DNA from 3 places in the Lysinibacillus sp. BSL11 genome. Region 1 is predicted to be linked to each of the others. Evidence: riboswitches for the same ligand, from Rfam matches in the RefSeq annotation. Region 1 holds a riboswitch; each other region holds the start of a gene.
The links. Region 1 has a riboswitch for cobalamin ahead of RCJ95_RS19710 (FecCD family ABC transporter permease). Riboswitches for the same ligand answer to the same signal wherever they lie in the genome.
Positions count from the first base shown of each region.

Region 2: it holds a riboswitch for cobalamin, as region 1 does, so the genes downstream of both, RCJ95_RS15900 (glutaredoxin family protein) here and RCJ95_RS19710 (FecCD family ABC transporter permease) in region 1, are expected to answer to the same signal.
Region 3: it holds a riboswitch for cobalamin, as region 1 does, so the genes downstream of both, RCJ95_RS07650 (hypothetical protein) here and RCJ95_RS19710 (FecCD family ABC transporter permease) in region 1, are expected to answer to the same signal.

Region 1 is NZ_JAVGCX010000018.1:38,318-45,876, forward strand. Features, by position in the region: gene RCJ95_RS19680 (hypothetical protein) at 1-88, opposite strand, end outside; gene RCJ95_RS19685 (TetR family transcriptional regulator) at 268-846, shown strand; gene RCJ95_RS19690 (DMT family transporter) at 921-1,274, shown strand; gene RCJ95_RS19695 (DMT family transporter) at 1,274-1,588, shown strand; gene RCJ95_RS19700 (hypothetical protein) at 1,642-1,818, opposite strand; gene RCJ95_RS19705 (heme ABC transporter ATP-binding protein) at 1,870-2,661, opposite strand; gene RCJ95_RS19710 (FecCD family ABC transporter permease) at 2,667-3,713, opposite strand; cobalamin riboswitch at 3,860-4,047, opposite strand; gene RCJ95_RS19715 (biotin transporter BioY) at 4,202-4,798, shown strand; gene RCJ95_RS19720 (YdhK family protein) at 4,913-5,482, shown strand; gene RCJ95_RS19725 (response regulator transcription factor) at 5,523-6,224, opposite strand; gene RCJ95_RS19730 (ATP-binding protein) at 6,202-7,559, opposite strand, start outside.
Region 2 is NZ_JAVGCX010000013.1:24,459-32,017, forward strand. Features, by position in the region: gene dut (dUTP diphosphatase) at 1-19, opposite strand, end outside; gene nrdF (class 1b ribonucleoside-diphosphate reductase subunit beta) at 32-1,000, opposite strand; gene nrdE (class 1b ribonucleoside-diphosphate reductase subunit alpha) at 988-3,081, opposite strand; gene nrdI (class Ib ribonucleoside-diphosphate reductase assembly flavoprotein NrdI) at 3,078-3,437, opposite strand; gene RCJ95_RS15900 (glutaredoxin family protein) at 3,434-3,658, opposite strand; cobalamin riboswitch at 3,776-3,953, opposite strand; gene RCJ95_RS15905 (hypothetical protein) at 4,310-4,591, opposite strand; gene RCJ95_RS15910 (SHOCT-like domain-containing protein) at 4,601-4,987, opposite strand; gene RCJ95_RS15915 (DUF2089 domain-containing protein) at 5,001-5,366, opposite strand; gene RCJ95_RS15920 (Lsa family ABC-F type ribosomal protection protein) at 6,057-7,538, shown strand.
Region 3 is NZ_JAVGCX010000005.1:147,780-155,338, forward strand. Features, by position in the region: gene RCJ95_RS07625 (ABC1 kinase family protein) at 1-83, shown strand, start outside; gene RCJ95_RS07630 (C40 family peptidase) at 406-1,560, shown strand; gene ytvI (sporulation integral membrane protein YtvI) at 1,717-2,775, opposite strand; gene RCJ95_RS07640 (hypothetical protein) at 2,866-3,420, shown strand; gene RCJ95_RS07645 (glutathione peroxidase) at 3,502-4,047, shown strand; cobalamin riboswitch at 4,166-4,363, shown strand; gene RCJ95_RS07650 (hypothetical protein) at 4,522-5,079, shown strand; gene RCJ95_RS07655 (ABC transporter substrate-binding protein) at 5,063-6,013, shown strand; gene RCJ95_RS07660 (tyrosine-protein phosphatase) at 6,159-6,926, shown strand; gene RCJ95_RS07665 (MATE family efflux transporter) at 7,061-7,559, shown strand, end outside.

The DNA.
Region 1 (7,559 bases):
CAACTAATGTTACACCAATCTTTTCTTCAAGCTCATTGATTTTTTCTAGTTGCTGCGGGTCTAATTGTGCAAACTTAATTTCTGTCATGGCCATCAATCCTTTCAATTATACAATTCCCCGAAATATAGAAAATATACTTCTTCGCATAATTGTGGAATTACAAACGAACACGGATAAAAAAATGACTGATTATCAGTCATTTTTATTGACATTATTTTTCTTATTCTATAACATAATAATTAAGTAAGGCAAAAGTGAGGGATTGCATGTCAAAAGAAGAAAAAATTATTCAAGCTGCCATTGAGGTTTTTCGAGAAAAAGGAATAGAAAAAACAAAGGTTTCAGATATCGTTAAAGCTGCTGGGATCGCTCAAGGAACATTTTATCTTTATTTCCCATCACGCCTTTCTGTGATGCCAGCTATTGCAAAAAATATGGTAGAAAGAATTATTGCTACCTTAGATGAAGGTATTTCAAGTCATAAGCCCTTTGAACAGCAACTTGAAGAGGTTGTGGAAATGGTTTTCTTAATCACGAAAGATTATGGAGATATTGTTGCACTTATTTATGCAGGTATTGCGCAAACTGAGCATTTAAAAGAATGGGAAAATATATATGCACCCTATTATGAATGGATGAGCCATTTCTTATTATCTGGCAAGCAACAGGGAATGATACGTGATTCAATTGACCCAACACGTTCTGCTAAACTGATGATTGGTCTAATTGAATCTGCTGCTGAACAAATTTATTTATTTGACGATAGCAAGGATGAAACAATGAAATTGCTCAAGCTTGAGCTTATAGACTTCCTATCTCACGCACTTGGCCTACGTCACCCATAAAAGTGACGTTCTTTTTTACTTCAAAAATGACTGAACGTCAGTCATTGCATTACCTAATAGAAAGGATTTTACTTATGAAAAAAGAATGGATGTACGTCGTTTTAACAAGTTTATTTGAATTGCTTTGGGTATTTGGCTTTAACGTAGCAAGCTCATGGTGGCATTGGATAATTATTGTGACAATCATTGCTATAGATTTTCATTTCTTATCGGAGGCTTGCGAGAGCTTACCTACTGGTACAGTCTACGCTATTTTCGCCGGAGCAGGTGCAATCGGTACTACATTAATGGATATTTTCATTTTCGAAGGAGAATTTAATGCCATTAAAGGACTGTTCATGATTATTTTAATATTAGGTGTGATTGGTCTAAAATTAGCGGATAATTCCTCTAAAGTGCAGGTGCAAACGAAAGGAGAGAATGTATAATGGGTTGGGTACTTATTATCTTAGCTGCTTTGTCTGAAATTATAGGTGTGATTGGCTTACGCTTCTATAGTCAGCAGAAAACATTACGAAACTTAATTTTATATATTGGTGGTTTTGGTGTGTCCTTTGCCCTTTTATATGCATCCTTCAACTATTTGCAGTTAAGTATTGCCTATGTTGTTTGGGTAGGAATTGGTACTGTTGGAGCTGTACTCGTAAATATCATTTTCTTTGGTGAATCTAAAAATCTATCACGTATTATCAGTATCATAGCAATTATCATAGGTGTAGCAGGCTTAAAAGCAGTATCTTAATGGCTCTACAATACAGGACGCCACTCTTAAATCGGAAGCGTCCTGTATTCATTTTATTTAATACGGCATGGTTGGATAATAATCAATCCATCCGAGCCAATACCAGTATGGACATTGGCCATTTTTTGAGCCAATTCACAAAAGATATCTTCCTTGTAATCATGTTGGAAAAGATCAAGATAGATATCGCTGTTGCCAATACCATGCATTTTCGTAAAGGCTATTTGCATACAGTCACTCCTTAAAGGATGTTTTATGTATCTAATAGAAGATCTCGCTTTCTATATTTGGCTAAACCTCTTCGTGAACTGTTCAGGAACATATGTAAGATACGGCTTCCCTGTCAGTGGATGTATTTGAATATCCGCAAAAACACCGAATACATCTTGTAGCACTGTTGGGGTAAGTACTTCCTCTGGTGTACCATGGCAAACTATTCGCCCTTGCTGTAAAACGTAAATTTGATCGCAATACATAGCAGCGATATTCAAATCATGTAAAGCTGCTACTACGGTTAAATGCAAGGTCTGAATTAAATCCATAAGTTGAAGTTGATGATGAATATCTAAATGATTCGTCGGCTCATCCAATATTAATACCTGTGCTTGTTGAGCGAGTGCCCTTGCAACCATGACACGCTTTTTCTCGCCACCAGAAAGCGAACTAAAGCTTCGTTTCTCTAAATGTGATATGCCCGTTTGCCTAAGAGCCTCTTTAACAATTTGAAAATCTTTCTCTTGATCAAGCTCTAACAGCTTTTTATGTGGTGTTCTTCCCATACTGACTAAATCATGCACAGTGAAATCAAATAATACGGGTGTCTCTTGGCTTACAACAGCCAAATTTTTCGCAATTGATTTACTTGATTGCTTTAATATATCTTGCTCATTTAATACTACCGTTCCGCTTTCAGGTTTTAGGAGACGATACATATTTTTTAACAATGTTGATTTTCCGCTCCCATTAGGACCAATTAATCCAACAAATTGCTTTTCTTTTATTTGAATGCTTACATCATGTAGTATACGCTGATCGTAAATGGAGAATGATACTTGTTTCGCTTCTAATGTCATGGACGTTAATCTCCTTCACCGAAAGAATAGTTGTTACGACGGAGAAGCCAAATGAAAAATGGTCCCCCACAAAAAGCTGTAATAATACCAATTGGCATTTCCTGAGGAGCAATAATGATTCGAGCAAAGGCATCTGCCCACACTAAGAATATTCCACCTATTAAAGCACTAATAGGTATGACGTATTTATAGTTTGAGCCCACAATTAAACGCACAATATGGGGAATAATCAATCCCACAAATCCTATAGAACCACTAACTGCGACAAGCACACCAGTTAATAGAGATACTAATAGTATTAACTGAATACGGAATTGCTGAAGATTAACGCCTAATGTCACTGCCGCCTCTTCTCCTAGTAATAATAAATTTAAATTGCGATAGTGTAGCCATAGTAGCCCAAATACAACCAAGAATACGAAGGCTGGAATCACAATACTATTCCATTTGGCTCCAGCTAAACTACCTAGCATCCAAAACATAACAGCCTTTAAGGCCCCTTCTTGCTTTGACATCATTAAAATAAAGTTAGAGATAGCCGTTAAGATAAAGGACACAGCCATGCCTGCCAATAGCAAGCGGAAAATAGAGACACGTCCCCCAACACGTGATAAGAAAAAAACAAGTGTAATGGCAAGTAATGAACCAAGGAATGCGGATACTGAAAGAGCGTAAATACCTAAAAATGAAAAGGCTCCTAAAATAATCACAGAAGTAGCTCCTACAGCTGCCCCTGAAGAAATCCCTAGAATATACGGGTCTGCAATAGAATTACGTACAAGTGCCTGAATGGCTGCCCCTGCAATGGCTAACCCCGCTCCTACTATAGCAGCTAGCAAAACACGAGGTGCTCTTATTTGCCAGATGATGATTTCCTGAGAGCGACTCCAATCTTGCTCGATCGAAGTTTGTATAAAAGGAATTTTAGAAAGAATAACTTTCCATACATATAACGGTGTAACTGAAACTGAGCCAACCATTACAGCAAAGGTCATTGAAACAATTAATACCATGAAAAGTACGAAGGAAAATAACATAAATTTTTTATTCATCTGTTTTAAACTCCTACTGAATATTGATGAATGAAGCAATAAAAAAAGGTATCCCATGCGAAAATGCGCATAGAAATACCCTAGATTAAACAAAGTCAGAAAAATATCCAGCTATTGTCCGTAATTGCTTGCATCCTCGTGGGCATTACAGGTATTACTAAATGGCAGGTCTCCTGGCTTCGATTCACTATCCTATAATTGCCTTCCCATTCTTAAACAGTGGCAAATCATATTATAGGATTCCTCGTTACAGTTGCGGGACAGCGTCGGACTTCCACCGACTTCCCTTTTAAGTGACATTCAAAAATGTCACACCAATAGTATTTGAAGTTATAAAATTGTGACGGTTCTATCATACATTTTTATAGATAGATAGTCTACTTCTATTTAACCCAATATTTGAGTTAACTATTAATAATAATAAGGTTGACACAATAGCATTCGTTTTTTACACTAGCAGTAATAACTTATAAAACGAGGTGAAATTCATGGCAACTGTTACACAACATAGTCACCATAAGTTAAGAACTATTGACATTACCTACATTGGATTGTTTTCAACGCTAATGATGGTGGGTGCTAATATCACTTCCTTTGCACCCTTTATGGTAGTTGGTGGTGTACCCATTACGCTTCAAACCTTCTTTGCAACTTTAGCAGGGCTTATTCTTGGTAGTAGAAAAGGTGCGCTCGCCTGTACAATTTATATGTGCGTAGGATTGGCGGGAGCTCCTGTCTTTGCTCGTTTCGGTGGTGGAATTGGCCAAATTTTAAGCCCTACCTTTGGGTTTATTATTACATTTATATTAGCGGCATTTGTTGCAGGGTTGATCGTGGAACGAAGCGGGACAAAGAAAAGTTTTATCGTAGCTGCTTTGGTAGCAACGGCTATAAATTATTTGATAGGAACAAATTGGATGTTTTTTGCCTATAAGCTTTGGGCAAGTGCGCCAGAGAATTTTTCATATAAGCTCGCTTGGCTTTGGATGATTCCTCCACTACCAAAAGATATTATTTTAGCTATTTTTGCTGGTATCTTCACCCATAGATTACAAAAAACATTGAAGATCATGCCCATTCAATAGCATATCTCCCCACCTAATTGTGCCAGACTAAAGAAATGTTTTTCATAGGGTCATATCCATCGTTTCTGCACATTTATTTGCTACATTAGGAGCACATAGTGAGGAGGATATCATATGAAATTCAATAAAAGATGGTCAGTCGGACTATTATCAGTAGTCGCTCTAATTAGTTTATCGGCTTGTACAGAGGATCAAACAGAACCAGCGTCCACTTCTAATGAAACTTCTGAAAAAATGGATCATTCTACAATGAACCATTCAAGTTCTGGCGATGTACCAGTAACATTAAAAAAAGCTGAAAACCCGAAATTTCCTGTAGGGAGCACAGCCATTATTACAGATGGACATATGGAAGGTATGAAAGGGGCAGAAGCAACAATAGTAGGTGCCTATAATACAACTGCCTATGTTATTTCCTATGAGCCTACATCTGGTGGAAAGCGAATAGAAAAGCATAAGTGGGTGATTCATGAAGAATTAATTGACCCACAAGAAGCACCACTGGCTCCTGGAACAGAAGTAAAAACGGACGCAACACATATGGAAGGTATGGAAAATGCGACTGTCCTTATTGACGAGGCTGTGCAAACAACTGTATACATGGTCGATTATACTTCCACTACAAGTGGTGGAGCTGTAACAAATCATAAATGGGTAACAGAAGAAGAGCTTAGTCCAAAATAATAGAAATAACCTCTACCTTCAATTCTGGTAGAGGTTATTTCTAGCTTTTATGTTCCATTCGCTTTCTATTTGCAGACTTATGCCATTTATAGCCGATGCCCCAAACGGTTTGCAAGTAATCATCCGCAGGAAAACCACTTTTTCTTAATTTTTCTCGTAAATTACGTACATGTGAATCAATGGTACGATCTTCAATCGTTACATCATATCCCCAAACAGCATGTATAAGGTGTTCTCTAGAAAATGCTCTATTTTGATAATCTAAAAATAGGGCGAGCATGGCAAATTCCTTTGGTGTTAATGGAATTGCCTTATGTTGAAAATATACTTCAAAGGACTCTCGATCTAGACAAAGCCCTTCAAAGTTAATCACTTTTTCTACAGATATCGTTCTTCTTAATACAGCATGTATGCGTGCTAACAACTCTTCCTCATCAAAAGGCTTTAAAATGTAGTCATCAGCACCAAGGTTTAAACCTTTTACAATATCAGCGTGTTCTCCTTTTGCAGTAAGCATAATGATAGGAACATCCCAAAACTTCCTAATTTCCTGGCAAACCTGCCACCCATCCATCTCTGGCATCATAATATCCAAAAGAACTAAATCCACATGTTCTTCTTCTAAAAAATCCAATGCCTCTTGTATAGAAGTCATTGCTCTACAAAGAAATAGTGGTTCCAAATAAAGGGTTAATAAATCTAACATTCTTGGTTCATCATCAATGCATAAAATCGTTTTCATTCGTTTCTACTCCTTTAAATGATAATTCAAAAGTAGTCCCTTTATTGATTTCACTTCTAACCTTTATTTCTCCCCCATGTGCTTGTACAAGCTCCTTGACAATAGCAAGCCCAAGTCCAGATCCACCTAAAGCACGACTACGTGATTTTTCCACTCGATAAAACCGATCAAAAATATATGGTAAATCCTTCTTTGGAATTCCTTTCCCTGTGTCTTCAACGGTGATGCTTAAAATTCCACTGTCTTTTTTTACAGTGACTGTAGTCATATCTCCTGGCGCACAATAGATTAATGCATTATTTAATAGATTAATCAGGATTTGCTCAAGTCTTGCTTCATCGGCACATAGTGTTAAGCCATTATCACAACGGACAACCAAATAGATACTTTTATCTTGAAAAGCGGGTCTTAATTTTTCTTCAATGCTTGTGAAAAACGGCTCTAAATGTAAGCAATGTTTTTCAATTACAAATGAGTTTTCATCCATTTTCGCTAAATCAAATAAATCTTTAATTAATCTAGAAAGTCTATTTGTTTCTTCTATTATAATAGCTAAATACTTTTGACGATCTTGCCCTGTTAAATCCCGTTTAGCAAGAATGTCTGTATAGCCTTTAATAAAAGTTAGCGGTGTACGAAGCTCATGTGCAATACTCGATAAAAACTCCTTACGCTCTTGCCTTAGATGATTTAAATCATTGGATAAAAGCTGGATAGCATTTGATAAATCCCCAAGCTCGTCTTTTCCATTCGTAGAAAGAGCGACTGTAAAATCACCCTTACTCATTTTCAATGTAGCCTCTTTCATTTGAATAAGTGGTTTAGCCAACTTGCGAGATAGAACAACAATGACTGCAATACTGACAAGACCAGATACAATACCCACGATGAGAAAATGCTTATTGAGCCGCTTCATTAATGCATGGATGGAATCGGTATTTTGAAACATAAATACATAGCCAATCGTTCCTTGCTGATTTTGAATAGGGCTTATGGTCGCAATAGCTTTAACTTCTTGCCAATTGTCTTGTAAAACCCTTCCTTCATAAGGTATTTCCCCCTCTATCTCACGAATCAGATCATTCATTTCTTGATGTGGTTGTGAGGATGCAAGGATTGTTCCGAAATGGTCAGTCACCACGACATCTGTACTTGCTTCTGATTCCATAAGAACGACATGTGCTAGTGTTTCATTATTGAAGTTCTGTTCTAATATAGTACGATGTGAATTTCCTCTCGCTTGTAAACGCTCTAGTTCCTCTTCCACTCTAGAATTCGTCAGGGAAACATGCAAAAAAAACATCATAAAGGTTTCAATACAAAACAATGTGATGA
Region 2 (7,559 bases), on a different contig from region 1:
TTTTTACTTCTAGATTCATTGTTCTTCATCCTTAACGATTAAAATTGAATGTGTCATCTGTGATTGGCGCAACTTTTGCCTTCGCATACGTAGCGCCCTTTTGTGAAAAGAAATCATATGTGGAGCCTTCATTACGAATACCATTCATCACAATTGGATTGACTTCCTCTTCTGGGAACATGGCTTCAAAGCCGACATTCATTAATGCTTTATTAGCATTATAACGTACATACGCTCGCACTTCAGGTGATAATCCTGTTTCCGCATAAATATCATCTGTATACTTCATTTCATTTTGATATAAATCTAATAATAGCTCATAGCCCCATAAATGTAGCTCTTCTTGCTTTTCCTTTGAAAATTGCTTGAATAGATTTTGAGCAAAAAATCCAACTGCTACCCCATGGATAGATTCATCGCGCAAGATGAGTGAAATAATCTCGGCACTGTTTCGTAGGAAGCCTTGTCCCCCTAAGTATAGTGGATAGAAAAAGCCAGAATAGAACAAGAAAGATTCAAGCATAACGGATGAGAACATCGCTTTCCATAAGCTCTCTGGATTGCCTTCTTCAATACTATTATAAATGTCTGCGATTTTATTGGCCTTATACTGTAGAAATTCATTTTTCTTGACCCATTCAAATAGCTCGTCGATTTCTTCGTTTGTACAAAGCGTTGTGAAAATATAAGAATAGGACTTGGCATGTATCGCCTCGAATGCATCAAAAACGGTTAGAACAGCCTTCTCCTGTAAATCATCTGTATAAGCGGCAACACGATTCATCCCAATATTTGTTTGAACAGTATCCAGTAAGGTTAATCCTGCAAATACTTTTTTATATGTGTCCTGATGCTCAAAGCTTTTCCATTGTTTAATATCTTTACTGACCGCAATTTCTTCTGGAAACCAAATTTGCTTCCATTGCTGGTCCCAAAATATTTGGGCAAGCTCACTTGTTGCCTTATTCCAATTGACTGCCTCATAAATTATATTTGACATGCTACACACTCCTCTAAGCTTTGTAATCGTTGACGAACATAGTAAACGGACTTAATGCCCTTTATCCACGCATAAATGTATACTTTAGCCAATTGTTCGGTTGTCCAATTGTCTGTTACATAAAGCGTCATGGAAATACCTTGGTCAACGTGCTTTTGAGAAGCTGCATATAAATCAATTAAATCATACGGATTCACATCATATGCCTCGACATATAAATGGCTGTTGTCATTTGTTAAATGAGGCATTGGATAAATGGTTCTACTATCGGCGTAATCACGAACCTCTACGCGCTCTGTACATGGTGCGATTGAAGCCGTACAGCTACGAATATATGAAATACTACCAGTTGGGGCAATAGCCAAACGATAGGAATGGAATAGACCATATTGCATCACATCCTGCTTTAACGTTTCCCACATCTTGTTCGTAATGATTGGAATATTGCCAAGTGCCTTCAATACAACAGGTGACAATTCTTCCTCAGCTTTATTGATATATTGGTCAAAATAGCTACCAGATGCATAATCACTGTCCTCGAATCGATAGAAGGTTGCAGCTTTTTCTTTTGCCATTTCCATCGAAGATTTCAGTGAATAATAGTTCATCGCTTCCATAAAGTGATCCATGAAATCAATAGACTCTTTAGAGCCGTACAGGATGCCCTCCGTCACCAGATGCCCATGGAGGTTCATACAGCCAAGCCCTACAGAATGCATTAATTGATTGGCTTTTGCAACAGACGGTACATTTTTAATATGCGTCATTTGCGATACATTTGTTAATAGGTGCATGGCTGTATCGACTAATGCGCCGAAATCATTCACTTTACTTGCTGCATGGATATCGATGGAACCTAAGTTACACGATACATCTAATCCATAGTCATTTGGTTGATCCTGGTCCGTAATGATACTTGTCTCTTGTACTTGTAAGATTTCTGTACATAAATTGGACATTTTGACACGTCCAATATTTTTTAAAGGATGTACCTTATTGACATTATCATCAAAGATTTCAAACGGGTAGCCTGATTCAAATTGTGCTTTTTTCACCTCTGTATAAAGCTTCCGTGCATTTAAACGTTTAATTTTACGAATTTTTGGGTTATCAAGTAGCTCGTAGTACATGTCTGAAATGGAAAGCTCAGACATACGTTTACCGTATTCTTTAAAAATATCGTATGGGCTAAACAAGACGATATCCTTATCACGTTTCATCAGTTCGAAGAAAATACTAGGTATAATAATCCCTGTTGAAAGGGTTGCGAGGCGAATTTTATCATCAGCATTTGGTTTTTTTGATGATATGAAATTTTCTATGTCTGCATGGAAAATATTTAGATAGACAACACCTGAGCCATTTCGTTGCCCTAGCTGATTCGAATAACTGAAAGAATTTTCTAACAGTTTTGCTACTGGGATGACACCACTTGCACGATTTAATATCTCTTTAATTGGATCACCTAAAGGGCGTAAATCTGTTAAGTTGACCCCTACTCCACCACCAAGGCGTGATAGCTCTAAACAATAGCCAATATTTTCAGCAATACTGTTCATGGAGTCATCCATTGATAATTTAAAGCAGCTGACTAATTCACCACGTGCTTTCTTACCACTATTTAAAGCAGTTGGTGTCGCTGGCTGGTAGGCTTCCATCATTGCTTCGACAGAGCGTTCTGCTAGAGTTGTGTTTCCTTGCGCCAAATACAAAGCAATAATGACAATACGATCCTCATACTTTTCTAAGATCTCTTCCCCGTCACGACTTTTCATAGCATAGCTATCATAAAATTTGCTTGCGCTCATAAAGGATGGGAAGCGGAAATTATAATCATAGGCTTTCTTGTACAGCTTCTTAATAAATTCCATCTCGTACATATCGATAAATGCTTTCTCATAGTAGCCCTCATCAACTAAATAGCGGATTTTTTCCTCAATATCTATAAAATAACGCAAACGTACGTTAACATACTCTAAAAAGTAGCGGCGCGTAGCTTCGCGGTCCTTTTCTAACTCAAGTAATCCAGTTGTACTATAACGATTCAGTACGTCATTATTAAGCTTTAAATAGGTTTTCATCTCATTACCCTCGTTTCATAAAACGTTTGTATTGCTTCGTAATCCGTTTGATTACCTCGTAAATCTAATTTCCTTACTAAGGGTACATGATAGGTAGCGGCGATTTTCTCACCAGCAGCGCCAAATACATGATGGCCGAAATTACTATTGCCACTGGCAACTACTCCTTTACAAAAATCCCTGTTTTTTTCTAAGAAACGTTGTACCTTTGCTGGAATGTCACCTAAACCATCTGTGTAGGTAATTAAAAGATAGGGCTTGTTCAATCGCAATCCCTCCGAGAGCTCGATACATTCTGCCTTTAATTTGGATACAACATTTCGGACATTACCTGTACGACTCGCGTAAACGATCATAGAGCAATCAACTCAATTTGAGAAACAATTTCCTGAACATCTCCTATAAAAGTTTCATTCATCTCTAAAACAGGCACACTTAAAAAACCTGCGTCAATAATCGTTTGTTTTGCCTGTTCATCATGATCGATGTTAACGATTTCAGCTTCAAGTCCTGCACGTTGTAGTTCAGATTTTACCCATAGGCATTTTGGACAAATTGTTTTCGTATAAAGTTTCATAGAAATCCCTCTTTTCATAAAATAAAAAGCCTATCTCCTCTAGAGAGATAGGCTAAATGGAAACGTTAACATACCAAAAATACTGACGTTCCCATCTCTTAATCCCCGAAGAAATGATAAATTTGTTTTATAAAGGCAGGTCTCCTGGCTTTGCTTCATTCTCTGATTCCCTTCCCATGCAAATGCACAGTGGTTGCAATCATCGTCAGCTTCACAGTTGCGGGGACAGCGTCGGAATTGTACCGAACTTCCCTTTTAAACTACATGTAGTAGTACCTTTGTAAAACGAACACAATATATAGTTGTTGTTCAATAGTTTTAAGTGTACCATCCTTCAAATGAAAAGTAAATCAAGATTCTAAACTTCTTTATTTTTGGATTATTCAGTATTTTTAATTATGTAGTTCCAAGTAGATTACCACTAATCATTTATACCCAAATCAAAAATCTATTTTAAACGATGAACATCTTTATCTATCAAAATGTATCTAGAATTCTGAAAGAAATGTTCTATTTTAAGTACCATTGAAAAATAGTAGCTTCTATATGTAAATCCTGAAATAATTATCATCTCTTACACGTTTCAAATGACACTCATTAAAAAAGAGCATGCTTTTATCATAACATGCTCTAACCATTCTATCTTTGGGATTATAGTCTAATCTTAACCTCAGTCCCATCCTGAGCTTTGACATCGACTAGCACGAGTCCCTTATAATTTTGTAGTTCCTTGATAATCGGCTTTAGCATTTCTTTGTCGATGAGCGGAAAGGTAAAGTCTATGTTCTTTCGATCGAAGTATGCCTTTGTCCACTTATTGGCTTGTTGCTGAATCCATTTAGAAGTTAAAATGGAGAGGACAATGGTTAGCACGGTATAGGGAACTGGGACTGTAAAGCGAACATCTTTTGCTTTCACTTTTACATGCATCATTCGTCGCCTCTACTCAATGAAGACTGCAACGGAATCCCCGTTTGCTGATTTTATATCTACAATTTGTCCGTCTAATTCATTTTCGATTGCTTCAAGAAGAAGATTGATGTCGATATCTTTTACGTATTTTTCTGATTGTGGAATACTCGCAGCGATGCTGTGTCCTGCCATAAGTACGGCTTTGACAAGTTTAATCGGCAAGTTTACCGTAACATTATCATTTTCGGTGGATACAACACGAACCTTTAATGTTTTTTCTAAATACTTTGTTTTTTCCACAAATTTGTTCTCTGATTCTTCTTTCTGTTGTAGCACTTGAATCAGCTCTGATCCTTTATCCGCATCAATTTTTCCCTCTTGAATCATGGTTAACACTTTTGTGATTTCCTCTTTCATGGTCCGTTCCTCCCTATTCGTCTTTTAAGAGCTTTATCGCTTCATCTGTTGTGATTTCGCCATTTTCCAGCATGCTTACAATTTTTTTCTCGTCTACTTCATTTTTCTTTTTTTGAGCATAGCCAAGGGATGAAATAATGTCGTTTAGCTTGCCTCGAACTGTTGGATACGAAACCCCCAGTTCCTTTTCAACCTCTTTAATGTTTCCTCGGCAGGTTAAAAATACTTCCACAAAATGAAGCTGATCCTGTGATAAGGATGCTAGCTTCGACAATTCAAATTCATTTTCAATGGTCGTGTGACAATGAGAACACTGTAACTTCGTAATTTTTAATGTTCTACTACAGACAGGGCAATTTGTGATTACTTGATAAGCCATAGTGAACTCCTTCCTTTAAGTTAAGTTGATTATATAACAAAGAAATTAAATATGTAAATAATAAAAATTGATTTTTTTAATTATAAAATAAATAAAATTAATTATTAAATTAAAAATGTTAATTAATCATTGCTGTATTGCTTGTCCTAAGCAATTTCAACTTTACTCTATGTATGTCTTTTCTATTTCTACTTGTAGCTAGCGGCATCAGTTAGATAATGACAGTTTAGAATTGAAAATAAGGTTACATTGTATTCTGTAAAAAAATTTGTTACTATAAAAAGACAATTATGAGAGGACTGATGAATGGACAATGAAGAACTAAACTATATTTTCATTTGAATTGAATGATTTCAAACACAAAATATAGGGTTAGTCTATCCATTTTTAACAATCAGTTTGCATTGTATTTGTCATGACACAAATGGCAAATCGTATTTATTCAGTGAAAGACTAATCCTTCCAATGCACAAGTGGAGGGATTTTTTTCTTGCTTTCATAGTTGATTTTGCACCTTTCATTTACCCATAAAGGAGAGGAAAAATATGAGCGATTCAGAAACTATTGTGACGCATGTACACTCCGTATAAGTCGTTAATATCCATCTGCTTATACGGAGAAATAAAACATAGATGGATAGACCGACTTTGTATGAAAAGTAAACTGTTGTAATACAAAGGAGGAATTATCATGTCCATGATACAAGTACAAAACTTAACTTTTTCTTATCCAAGCAGCTTTGACAATATTTTTGAGAATGTCAACTTTCAAATCGATACGGATTGGAAACTTGGATTTATCGGTAGAAACGGACGAGGTAAAACAACATTCTTTCAGTTGTTATTAGGAAAATATGAGTATAGCGGAAAAATCATCTCTTCTGTAGACTTTACTTATTTCCCCTACCCTGTTTCAGATCCAAATAAATATACCCACGAAATATTTGAGGAAATTTGTCCTCAGGCAGAGGATTGGGAATGTCTACGTGAAATAGCTTACCTACATGTAGATGCAGAGGTCATGTATCGTCCTTTTAAAACATTATCCAATGGCGAGCAAACAAAGGTGCTGCTTGCTGCGTTGTTTTTGACAGAGGGTCAATTTTTATTAATTGATGAGCCAACCAATCATCTAGACACGGATGCACGAAAGACGGTTTCAGATTATCTTCGCAGGAAAAAAGGATTTATTTTAATTTCACATGACAGAAGCTTTTTAGATGGCTGTGTTGACCATATTCTATCGATCAATAGAGCCAATATTGACGTTCAAAGTGGAAACTATTCTTCTTGGAAGTTAAATTTTGATCGACAGCAGGAGCACGAAGAAGTAACCAATCAACGACTGCAAAAAGATATCGACAGATTAAAACAATCCTCAAAGCGTTCGGTAGGATGGTCTAATCAAGTGGAAGCCTCCAAAAATGGCACAACCAATTCAGGTTCAAAGCTGGACAAAGGCTTTGTCGGGCATAAAGCAGCTAAGATGATGAAACGAGCAAAGAATCTGGAATCCAGACAACAAAGAGCTATTGAGGAAAAATCAAAGCTGCTAAAAAATGTGGAAAAAACTGAGTCATTGAAAGTAGAGCCATTGGCATGTTCATCTAAAGAAATGGTTGCTGTAACAGATGTATCCATTCAATACGATAACCATATCGTGAATAAGCCTATTAGCTTCAAAGTGGCACAAGGGGATCGAGTTGTTTTAGATGGCAAAAATGGAAGCGGAAAAAGTAGTATGTTAAAACTTATTCTAGGTAAGCCCATCCAACATACAGGCTCCATAAAGTTAGCTTCAGGTCTAGTCATTTCCTATGTTCAACAGGATACATCCCATTTAAGGGGATTGTTATCGGAATTTATTGAAGAGTATGGTATTGATGAGACGTTATTTAAATCAATCCTGCGCAAGATGGATTTTGAGCGTATTCAATTTGAGAAGGATATCTCTCATTATTCTGGTGGGCAAAAGAAAAAGCTCCTGATTGCTAAAAGCTTGTGTGAGAAGGCTCATTTATATATTTGGGATGAACCACTCAATTATATTGATATCTATTCACGCATGCAGATTGAAGAGCTTATAAAAAGCTCCCATCTCACAATGGTGATTGTTGAGCATGATCAGGCATTCCAACAAACTGTAGCAACGAAAACGGTAGCGATGTCGTAAAGAGAAGAATCCATTTTATGG
Region 3 (7,559 bases), on a different contig from region 1:
CAGCAGCATATTTAGGTTTATTTTTATGTGCCATTTTGTTAGTGAGATTATCTATACAAGCATTAAGGTCAATGAAGCAATAGGTAGGGAATTTTTTCCCTACCTTTTTTCTTTGATACCCTCAAATATTACAAAAACATTACAAAAGATCTACTGGGTCTAATGTCGAATTAGCTAATAGTTTCCCTGTGTAGAAGAAAAATGTGTTTTGTAGAATAATGTAGTTTATAGGCGAATGTTACAGAAATATTTCGAGTTTTACTAATGTATTAAATAGACATGAAATAGTATAAAAGTTATGTAGAAAATGCTAAACTTTAAAAGGCTAAAATAAATATAAGAACATTTAATTAAAATAGAAATCGTTCAAGTGATTACATAGAATATCGAGAGCGAAATTGATAGATGAAGGGAAATGAAGGTAACGTGGCTAAGCGTAACAAATGGCGTAAGTCGATGGTGCTAGCATTAGCACTAGCTGGCGGCTTATTATTTAATACAATTCAACCAACAGAAGTACATGCCGAAGAAACATCTCAACAAATGATTGAGAAAAAGGCAGAAATAGATGCACAAATTAAAAAATTACAAGAAGAACTAACGAAACTACAACAAGAGATCGACGCAAAAGTAAAGGTATTTAAACAAGTACAAGCTGATATTAAAGAAGTGGATGCTAGTATTGTTGAAACACAAAAACGCATCGAGCAACGTTCAAAAATTTTAAGTGAACGTATGGCTGCATACCAAGCGCAAGACAACACTGTAGGTGTTTATTTAAACGTAGTGCTTGAGGCAAAAAGCTTTGCAGATTTAATGGATCGTGTCGTAGCGGTAAAAACATTAATGGATGCTGACCAAGAATTAGTGGATCAACAGGAAGCAGATAAAGCAAGCTTAGAGCAACAAAAAGCTACATTAGATGAAAAACAAAAGGAACTTCAAAAACAATTCCAAGAGCTTCAGCAAAAAGAAAGCGAAATGGAAGTGAAGAAAGCTGAGAACGAAGCGAAATCACTTGCATTAAAAGCTGAAATTGCAACGAAACAAGAAGAAGAACGTTTAGAAGCAGAGCGTAAAGCAGCTGAAGAAGAGGCAGCTCGTTTACGTGCACTTCAAGCAGCTACACCAGTTATACAAGCAACTCAAAATAATGGTGGAGGCGAACCACAAAAGATTATTGTTGGGTCAGGAGCTGGCACTGTTTCTTCAGGAGATGCCATTTCAACAGCTAAACAATTCCTAGGACGTCCTTATGTTTGGGGTGGTAGCAACCCATCAACAGGTTTTGACTGTTCAGGTCTTGTACAATGGTCATATAAGCAAGCGGGTGTTTCTTTACCTCGTACAGCATCACAACAATATTTAGCAACACAACGCATTTCAGCAGGTGAAGCACGTGTTGGGGACTTAGTGTTCTTCAGCTATGGTTCAGGGGTTGCACACGTAGGTATTTATTTAGGTAATAACACAATGATCGACGCTCAAAACAATGGTGTCGTAATTGAGTCACTTGATTGGTGGAATCAATACTTAGTAGGCTTTGGACGTATTCAATAGGCCTCACTATTATATAGACGGTTGATATAAGAAAAAGGTCATCTTTGTAGAGAAAAATATACAAAGATTGACCTTTTTATTTTGCATTTCTTTCAAAAGAAACAAGACGACTACGTCTATTCTTGAAAAGAGATTTCCCTGCATACTAGATTGATATTAAATTTTAAAATTTACTTTGATGACACCTGTCTCTTTCAACGCAATAAAGAAAATAATAACGAATGGACCAACAAGTAAACCGATAATACCAAATAACTGTAGACCTATGAACATGGAAATTAATGTTGGTAAAGTGGACAAACCGATATGGTCTCCCATTAACTTAGGCTCGACTACTCGACGAATAATAAGTAAAATAGCAGCTAAGATGAATAATTTTACAGCTATAGAGGTGTTTCCCATCAATAGGTGGTAAAGCCCCCATGGCGCTAGAATAATGATAGAGCCTAGGAATGGTACAATATCTATTAACCAGATAATAACCGTCATTGTTACTGCGTATTTCGGTTGGATTAATAGCAGTCCAATGAGTGTGACGCCTCCAATAATAAAGCTTACAAATAAGTGAGCCTTCATATAGCCAAATGTAGCATCTTTTAAGCGATTTAAAATAATTTTTATCTTCTTTGCTGTATTGGGCTTTAAATATTTATAAGTGATTTGCTTTAACTTAGGCAAATCAAGCATAAATAGGAATAGCGCAATCATATAAACGAGAAGACTGATAAATAGGCTGGGTATCTCTGAAAAGAAGGCAGAAACTTTGCTATAATTAAAGAAGCTTAAAAAGGATTCTTCAACTTTCTTTATGAAATCCATTGTGGTTTTTTGAAGCGAAGCACTTACTTCAGGTGGAAAGTCTTCTGTGTATTTAGAAATATTTTCTTGCATATGAAGCCACATATCTGATAGCTTGGAAATATAATAGGGAGCTTGCTTAGATAGTAAAATTATTTGTGTCATTATTTGTGTAATGGATAGATAACAAATAATAGATATAACAATAACACTCACTATGTAAATAAAAGCAACTGCTATTTTCCGTGACATTTTCCATTTTCGTTTAAAGAACATGACAATGGGTTCTAAGAAAAATGCACTGATCCCAGCAAGTATTAAAGGCATGGACACTGGGATAACAAAATAGGCAGCTAGAAGTAGGGATATTATCACAATCAACCGAAAAATCAATTTCCTAGCATTAAATTTATTCATAAACTCACCTTCTTTGCGAAAAAAATTAAGTTAAGTGTACCATAAATCAAATTTTATTACGTTCTGAAACAATAAAGGTAGGGATGAATTATGGAAAAAGAGATTTTGCAACTTTTTAGTAATCTAACAGAGCATGATCGCGATATTCAATATGAATCTTACGAGGAATTAATGAAAATTATGCAGGAACCTGTAGATTGGACATATGCAGTTTGGGAACAGCTAATAAAAGCACTTACATACAATAATGGTTATTCTCGTGCACGTGCTGCACAAATTTTATGCGCTTTAGCTGCAAAAAGTGATCCAGAAGAAAGGGTCTTGGAGGATTTTTTAAAGATTTGGGCTGTGACTTACGATGAACAATCTGCTACAGCAAGGCATGCATTACAGGCCATTTGGAAAATTGGACAGGCGGGTCAAGTACAAAGAGATTTGGTTGTATCGTATCTAGCTAAAAGATTTCAAACATGTATAGATGAAAAACAGCCATCTCTTATTCGTCAGGATATTATTATGTCATTTAAAAAGCTATATGATCAAACAAATGACTCGAAATTATTAGATATTGCCCATCGTTTAATTAATGAAGAACAAGATGCTAAATATAAAAAGAAGTATAAGTCAGCCATCCGTTCAAAGTAGCGAGGTGGTGTTTTTTTGTGCAAATTCTTTGATGAACGGTAGAATAGTCAACTATAATGAATGAAAAAAGGGGATTATAGCATGAGCATTTATAATTATCTAGTTCGGAAGCCTAATGGCGAAATTTTATCAATGGAAACATATCGTGGAAAAACAATGTTAATTGTTAACACGGCAAACCAATGCCGATTTACATATCAATTTGAAGACTTACAGAAAATGTATGATAAATATGGAAAAGAGAATTTTGTAGTTCTTGGCTTCCCTTGTGATCAATTTGGCCATCAAAATCCTGAGGATGGAGAGGAAACTAAGCATCTATGCAAGGTAAACTATGGGGTCACATTCCCGATTTTTGAGCTTGTACAGGTAAATGGAGAGGCTACACATCCACTCTTTAATTATTTAAAGCATGAAGTGAATTACCGAGAGTTTGGGAAGGCAAGTATGCAGGAGAAAATGTTGGCAGAAGCAATTGTTCAACTTGCCCCAAGCTTTTTAGATGGTCGTAACATTCGCTGGAACTTTACAAAATTTCTAGTAGATGCTAATGGTAAGACCGTCGCACGCTTTGAACCAACAGATTCACAGCTCGATATTGAACAAGCAATTGAAACACTACTATAGTAAATTTCTTAATAATGTAAAAATTTGTTGGAATTTTCTCTTCTAGTGTTACTATATTTTAAAATTGAGTACAGCTATTTTTTCTGAATCATATATGATAAACTGCTTTACAAATGAAATATTCTTGCAGGATAAAGGTGCTAGTAAGCATAATCGGGAATCCGGTGAAAAACCGGAGCTGTTTCCGCAACTGTAAGTACAGCCATTATAAAGATTTACCACTGTCTCAAAGAAGATGGGAAGGTCCTTTATAACACATTCGTTTTATGTGACGAACTGTACAAGCCAGGAGACCGACCTTTATTTGAACGTATAAAAACTTCTCGGAAGCTAGGAGGATATACGGCAAATACATAGGCTTTGTCTAGTTTGATGGCTCAATCTTGTATTTTTGTCGTTCCTTTGCAAAAGGAGCGACTTTTTTTATGCCTTTCAAGTAAGAATTTTTCATTATAGAAAATAGGGGGGAAGCAAGTGAAAAAAGATGCCCGTTATTCTTGTTATCCATTTATGCGTGAGAAAGCTTCAACGGTTGATTTTGAAATTCGAACAGATAGCCTTACAACACATCTAGGAGTTGCATTAGCTGCGGTAAAAAAAGAGGATGTTCAAGTTGTTGCTGAGGATTTATTACTTATGTTACCTATGGCGTATCATGTGAATGGCTCAGTTCGTGGGAAATTAGCGGTAACTGAAGAGGATTTATCTTGGTTAAGTGAGCGTTATGATTTTTACGTTCGCCATGTGAAGGAAGAGATTCAAAGTTTTGTTTTACCTCAAGGAACAGAGGCCGCTGCAGCCTTACATCTTTGTCGCAGTGAGGCAAAAAAATCATATCGAACTTTACACAAAGTATCAGAAGAACGAGAGGTTCCTGCTATTCTTTTCGATTACCTTGGTTTATTAGCTAATGTATGTTTTGTCATGGCTGTTTTTATGAATCAGCAAGCTGGAATTTCTGAAATACCGTTTATTAGTAAATCCTACCCAATGAAAAAGAAAAAGGAGAATAACAATGAAGAAAGTATTTAATTTCCAATGGCTATCAGTGCTCTTACTTGCACTGGTATTAGCAGGCTGTGGCACTGCTGAAGATACAAAAAATAAAGATGCCTCGCAGGGTACACAACACGTAGAGAAAACAAGCTATAAAGTGACAGATGACCGTGGAGTGGAAATAGCGTTTAATGAAGTACCAAAAACAGTTGTATCTTTACAACCAAGTAATACTGAAATTTTGTTTGCTTTAGGTGTTGGCGATAAAATTGTAGGAGCAACTGAGTACGATACTTACCCAGAGGAAGCACAAAAAATTGAACGTGTCTCTGATACTACGAACTTTAACAGTGAAAGAATTATAGCGTTAAAGCCAGATGTTGTTATTGCTTATACAATCGGTGATAAGGATGCACTAAAGCCGCTTGAGGACGCAGGAATTAAAGTGTTTGTTATTCAATCTGCGACTACTTTCGATGATGTTTATGGAGATATCGAACAAATAGCTGCTGTGATGGATGTTGCTGATAAAGGAAATAAATTAAATGAAGAGATTAAAGCGAAAATTGCTGAAGTACAAACGAAGGTGAAGGACGTAAAAACGCCGAAAAATGTTTATTTAGAGGTTAGCCCTAAGCCAGACATATATACAGCAGGCTCTAGCACTTTCCAGCAAGAAATATTAGATGCAGCTAATGTTAATAATGTTTTTTCTGACTTGAATAGCTGGGCAAAAGTGAATGAGGAAGATGTTATTGCTAAAAATCCAGATATTATTTTAACAACAGTAAACTATACAGAAGATCCAATAGGAGAAATTCTTGGACGAGATGGTTGGAATACTGTGACAGCTATTCAAAACAAAGCGGTATTGTCCATCGATACAGATATCTCTAATCGACCTGGTCCGCGTATTGGTGAAGCTGTAGAATTAGTAGCGAAGGCTGTGTACCCAGAGTTATTTAAATAAGAAATGTTTCCATGCTAGCTGTCAGCCATTCAGCTAGCATTTTTTATGTGGTTTAAATTATTACCTAGCGTGAAAATTGGAATTAATGTAGTTTGTTCTTTAAAATAAAAGTAAGTATGCTTAATAATCTTAGGAGGTGTAGTGAGTGGAGCAATTAGAGACAAAGGTAATTCCATTTGAAGCAGTCCATAATTTCCGAGACATGGGTGGATATAAGACAAAAGATGGGCGTAGGGTAAAGAACGGTTTATTTTACCGCTCAGCTGCTCTTGGAAAAATGACACTGGCGGATAAAGAGCTATTTGAAACGTTAGGGATTAAAACCATTTTTGATTATCGCGATAACAATGAGGCGTATCATAATCCTAACCCAGTGTTCTCATATGCTCAATATATACAAATCCCAGCGAAGGGTAATCATGCTTTTGAAATGCCTACCAATGCTGGTGGTAGAGATTTCTATAAAGTGGTAAGCCCTGAGATGTTTCGAGATTTTTATGCACAAATGCCTTTTAACAATCTTTCATTTAAAGAGTTAATGCAAACGATTCAAAACCCTGATAATCTAGGTCTTGTACATCATTGCGCAGTTGGTAAGGACCGAACGGGTATTGGAGGAGCACTTATTTTACTAGCTTTAGATGTACCAGAGGAGACCATCATGGAGGACTATTTAGATACTAATATACATTTACGTCCAATGGTAGAAAGAATGGCTCAGGCTATTCAGCATCAGTATAATGAGCAAGAACTACAGCAATTTTATGCATTAATGTCCGCCCGTGAAGACTATTTACAAGCAGCATTGGATGCGATGGATCGTCGCTATGGTTCTAAGACTGGGTTTTTAGAGCAGGAATTTGGCCTAACAATTGAAAAACGAGAGCAATTACAATCCTATTGCTTAATTTAAAAAATGGCCCTTTCACACGATGTGGGAGGGATTTTTTATGTGGAAGCGCTGTATTCCTATAAATCTCTTTACAGTCTGAATATTTGTGATAAGATACAATAGATTTTTAAGAAAATATAGGAGAAGTGAAAGTATTGGCAGACACAATTAAAGAGACAAATAAGTTAAGTCTATTCCATTTAACATGGCCGATCTTCTTAGAAGTTTTTCTATTTATGTTGATGGGACTAGCCGATACTTTTATGCTCAGTGCTTTATCAGATAATGCTGTATCAGGAGTAGGTGCAGCCAATCAATATATCCATATTGCCATCTTGATTCTGGAAGTAGTGGGCAATGGTGCATCTATTGTTGTTTCCCAATATTTAGGCTCCAGACGCTTTTTTGAAGCGGCCAAGATCTCGGCGTTAGCGGTCACGATGAATTTGGTCGTTGGGCTTTTAATGAGTATTTTATTTTTCTTCTTTGCGAGACATTTAATGACAATGATGAACTTGCAGGGAGAAGTCCTCCACTATGCACAAAGTTACTTAGCCATCATTGGGAGTTTTATTTTCCTACAGGCTATTATTAATGCACTCGCAGCAATTATTCGTGTACATGGTTGGACAAAACAAACTATGTACGTTTCGC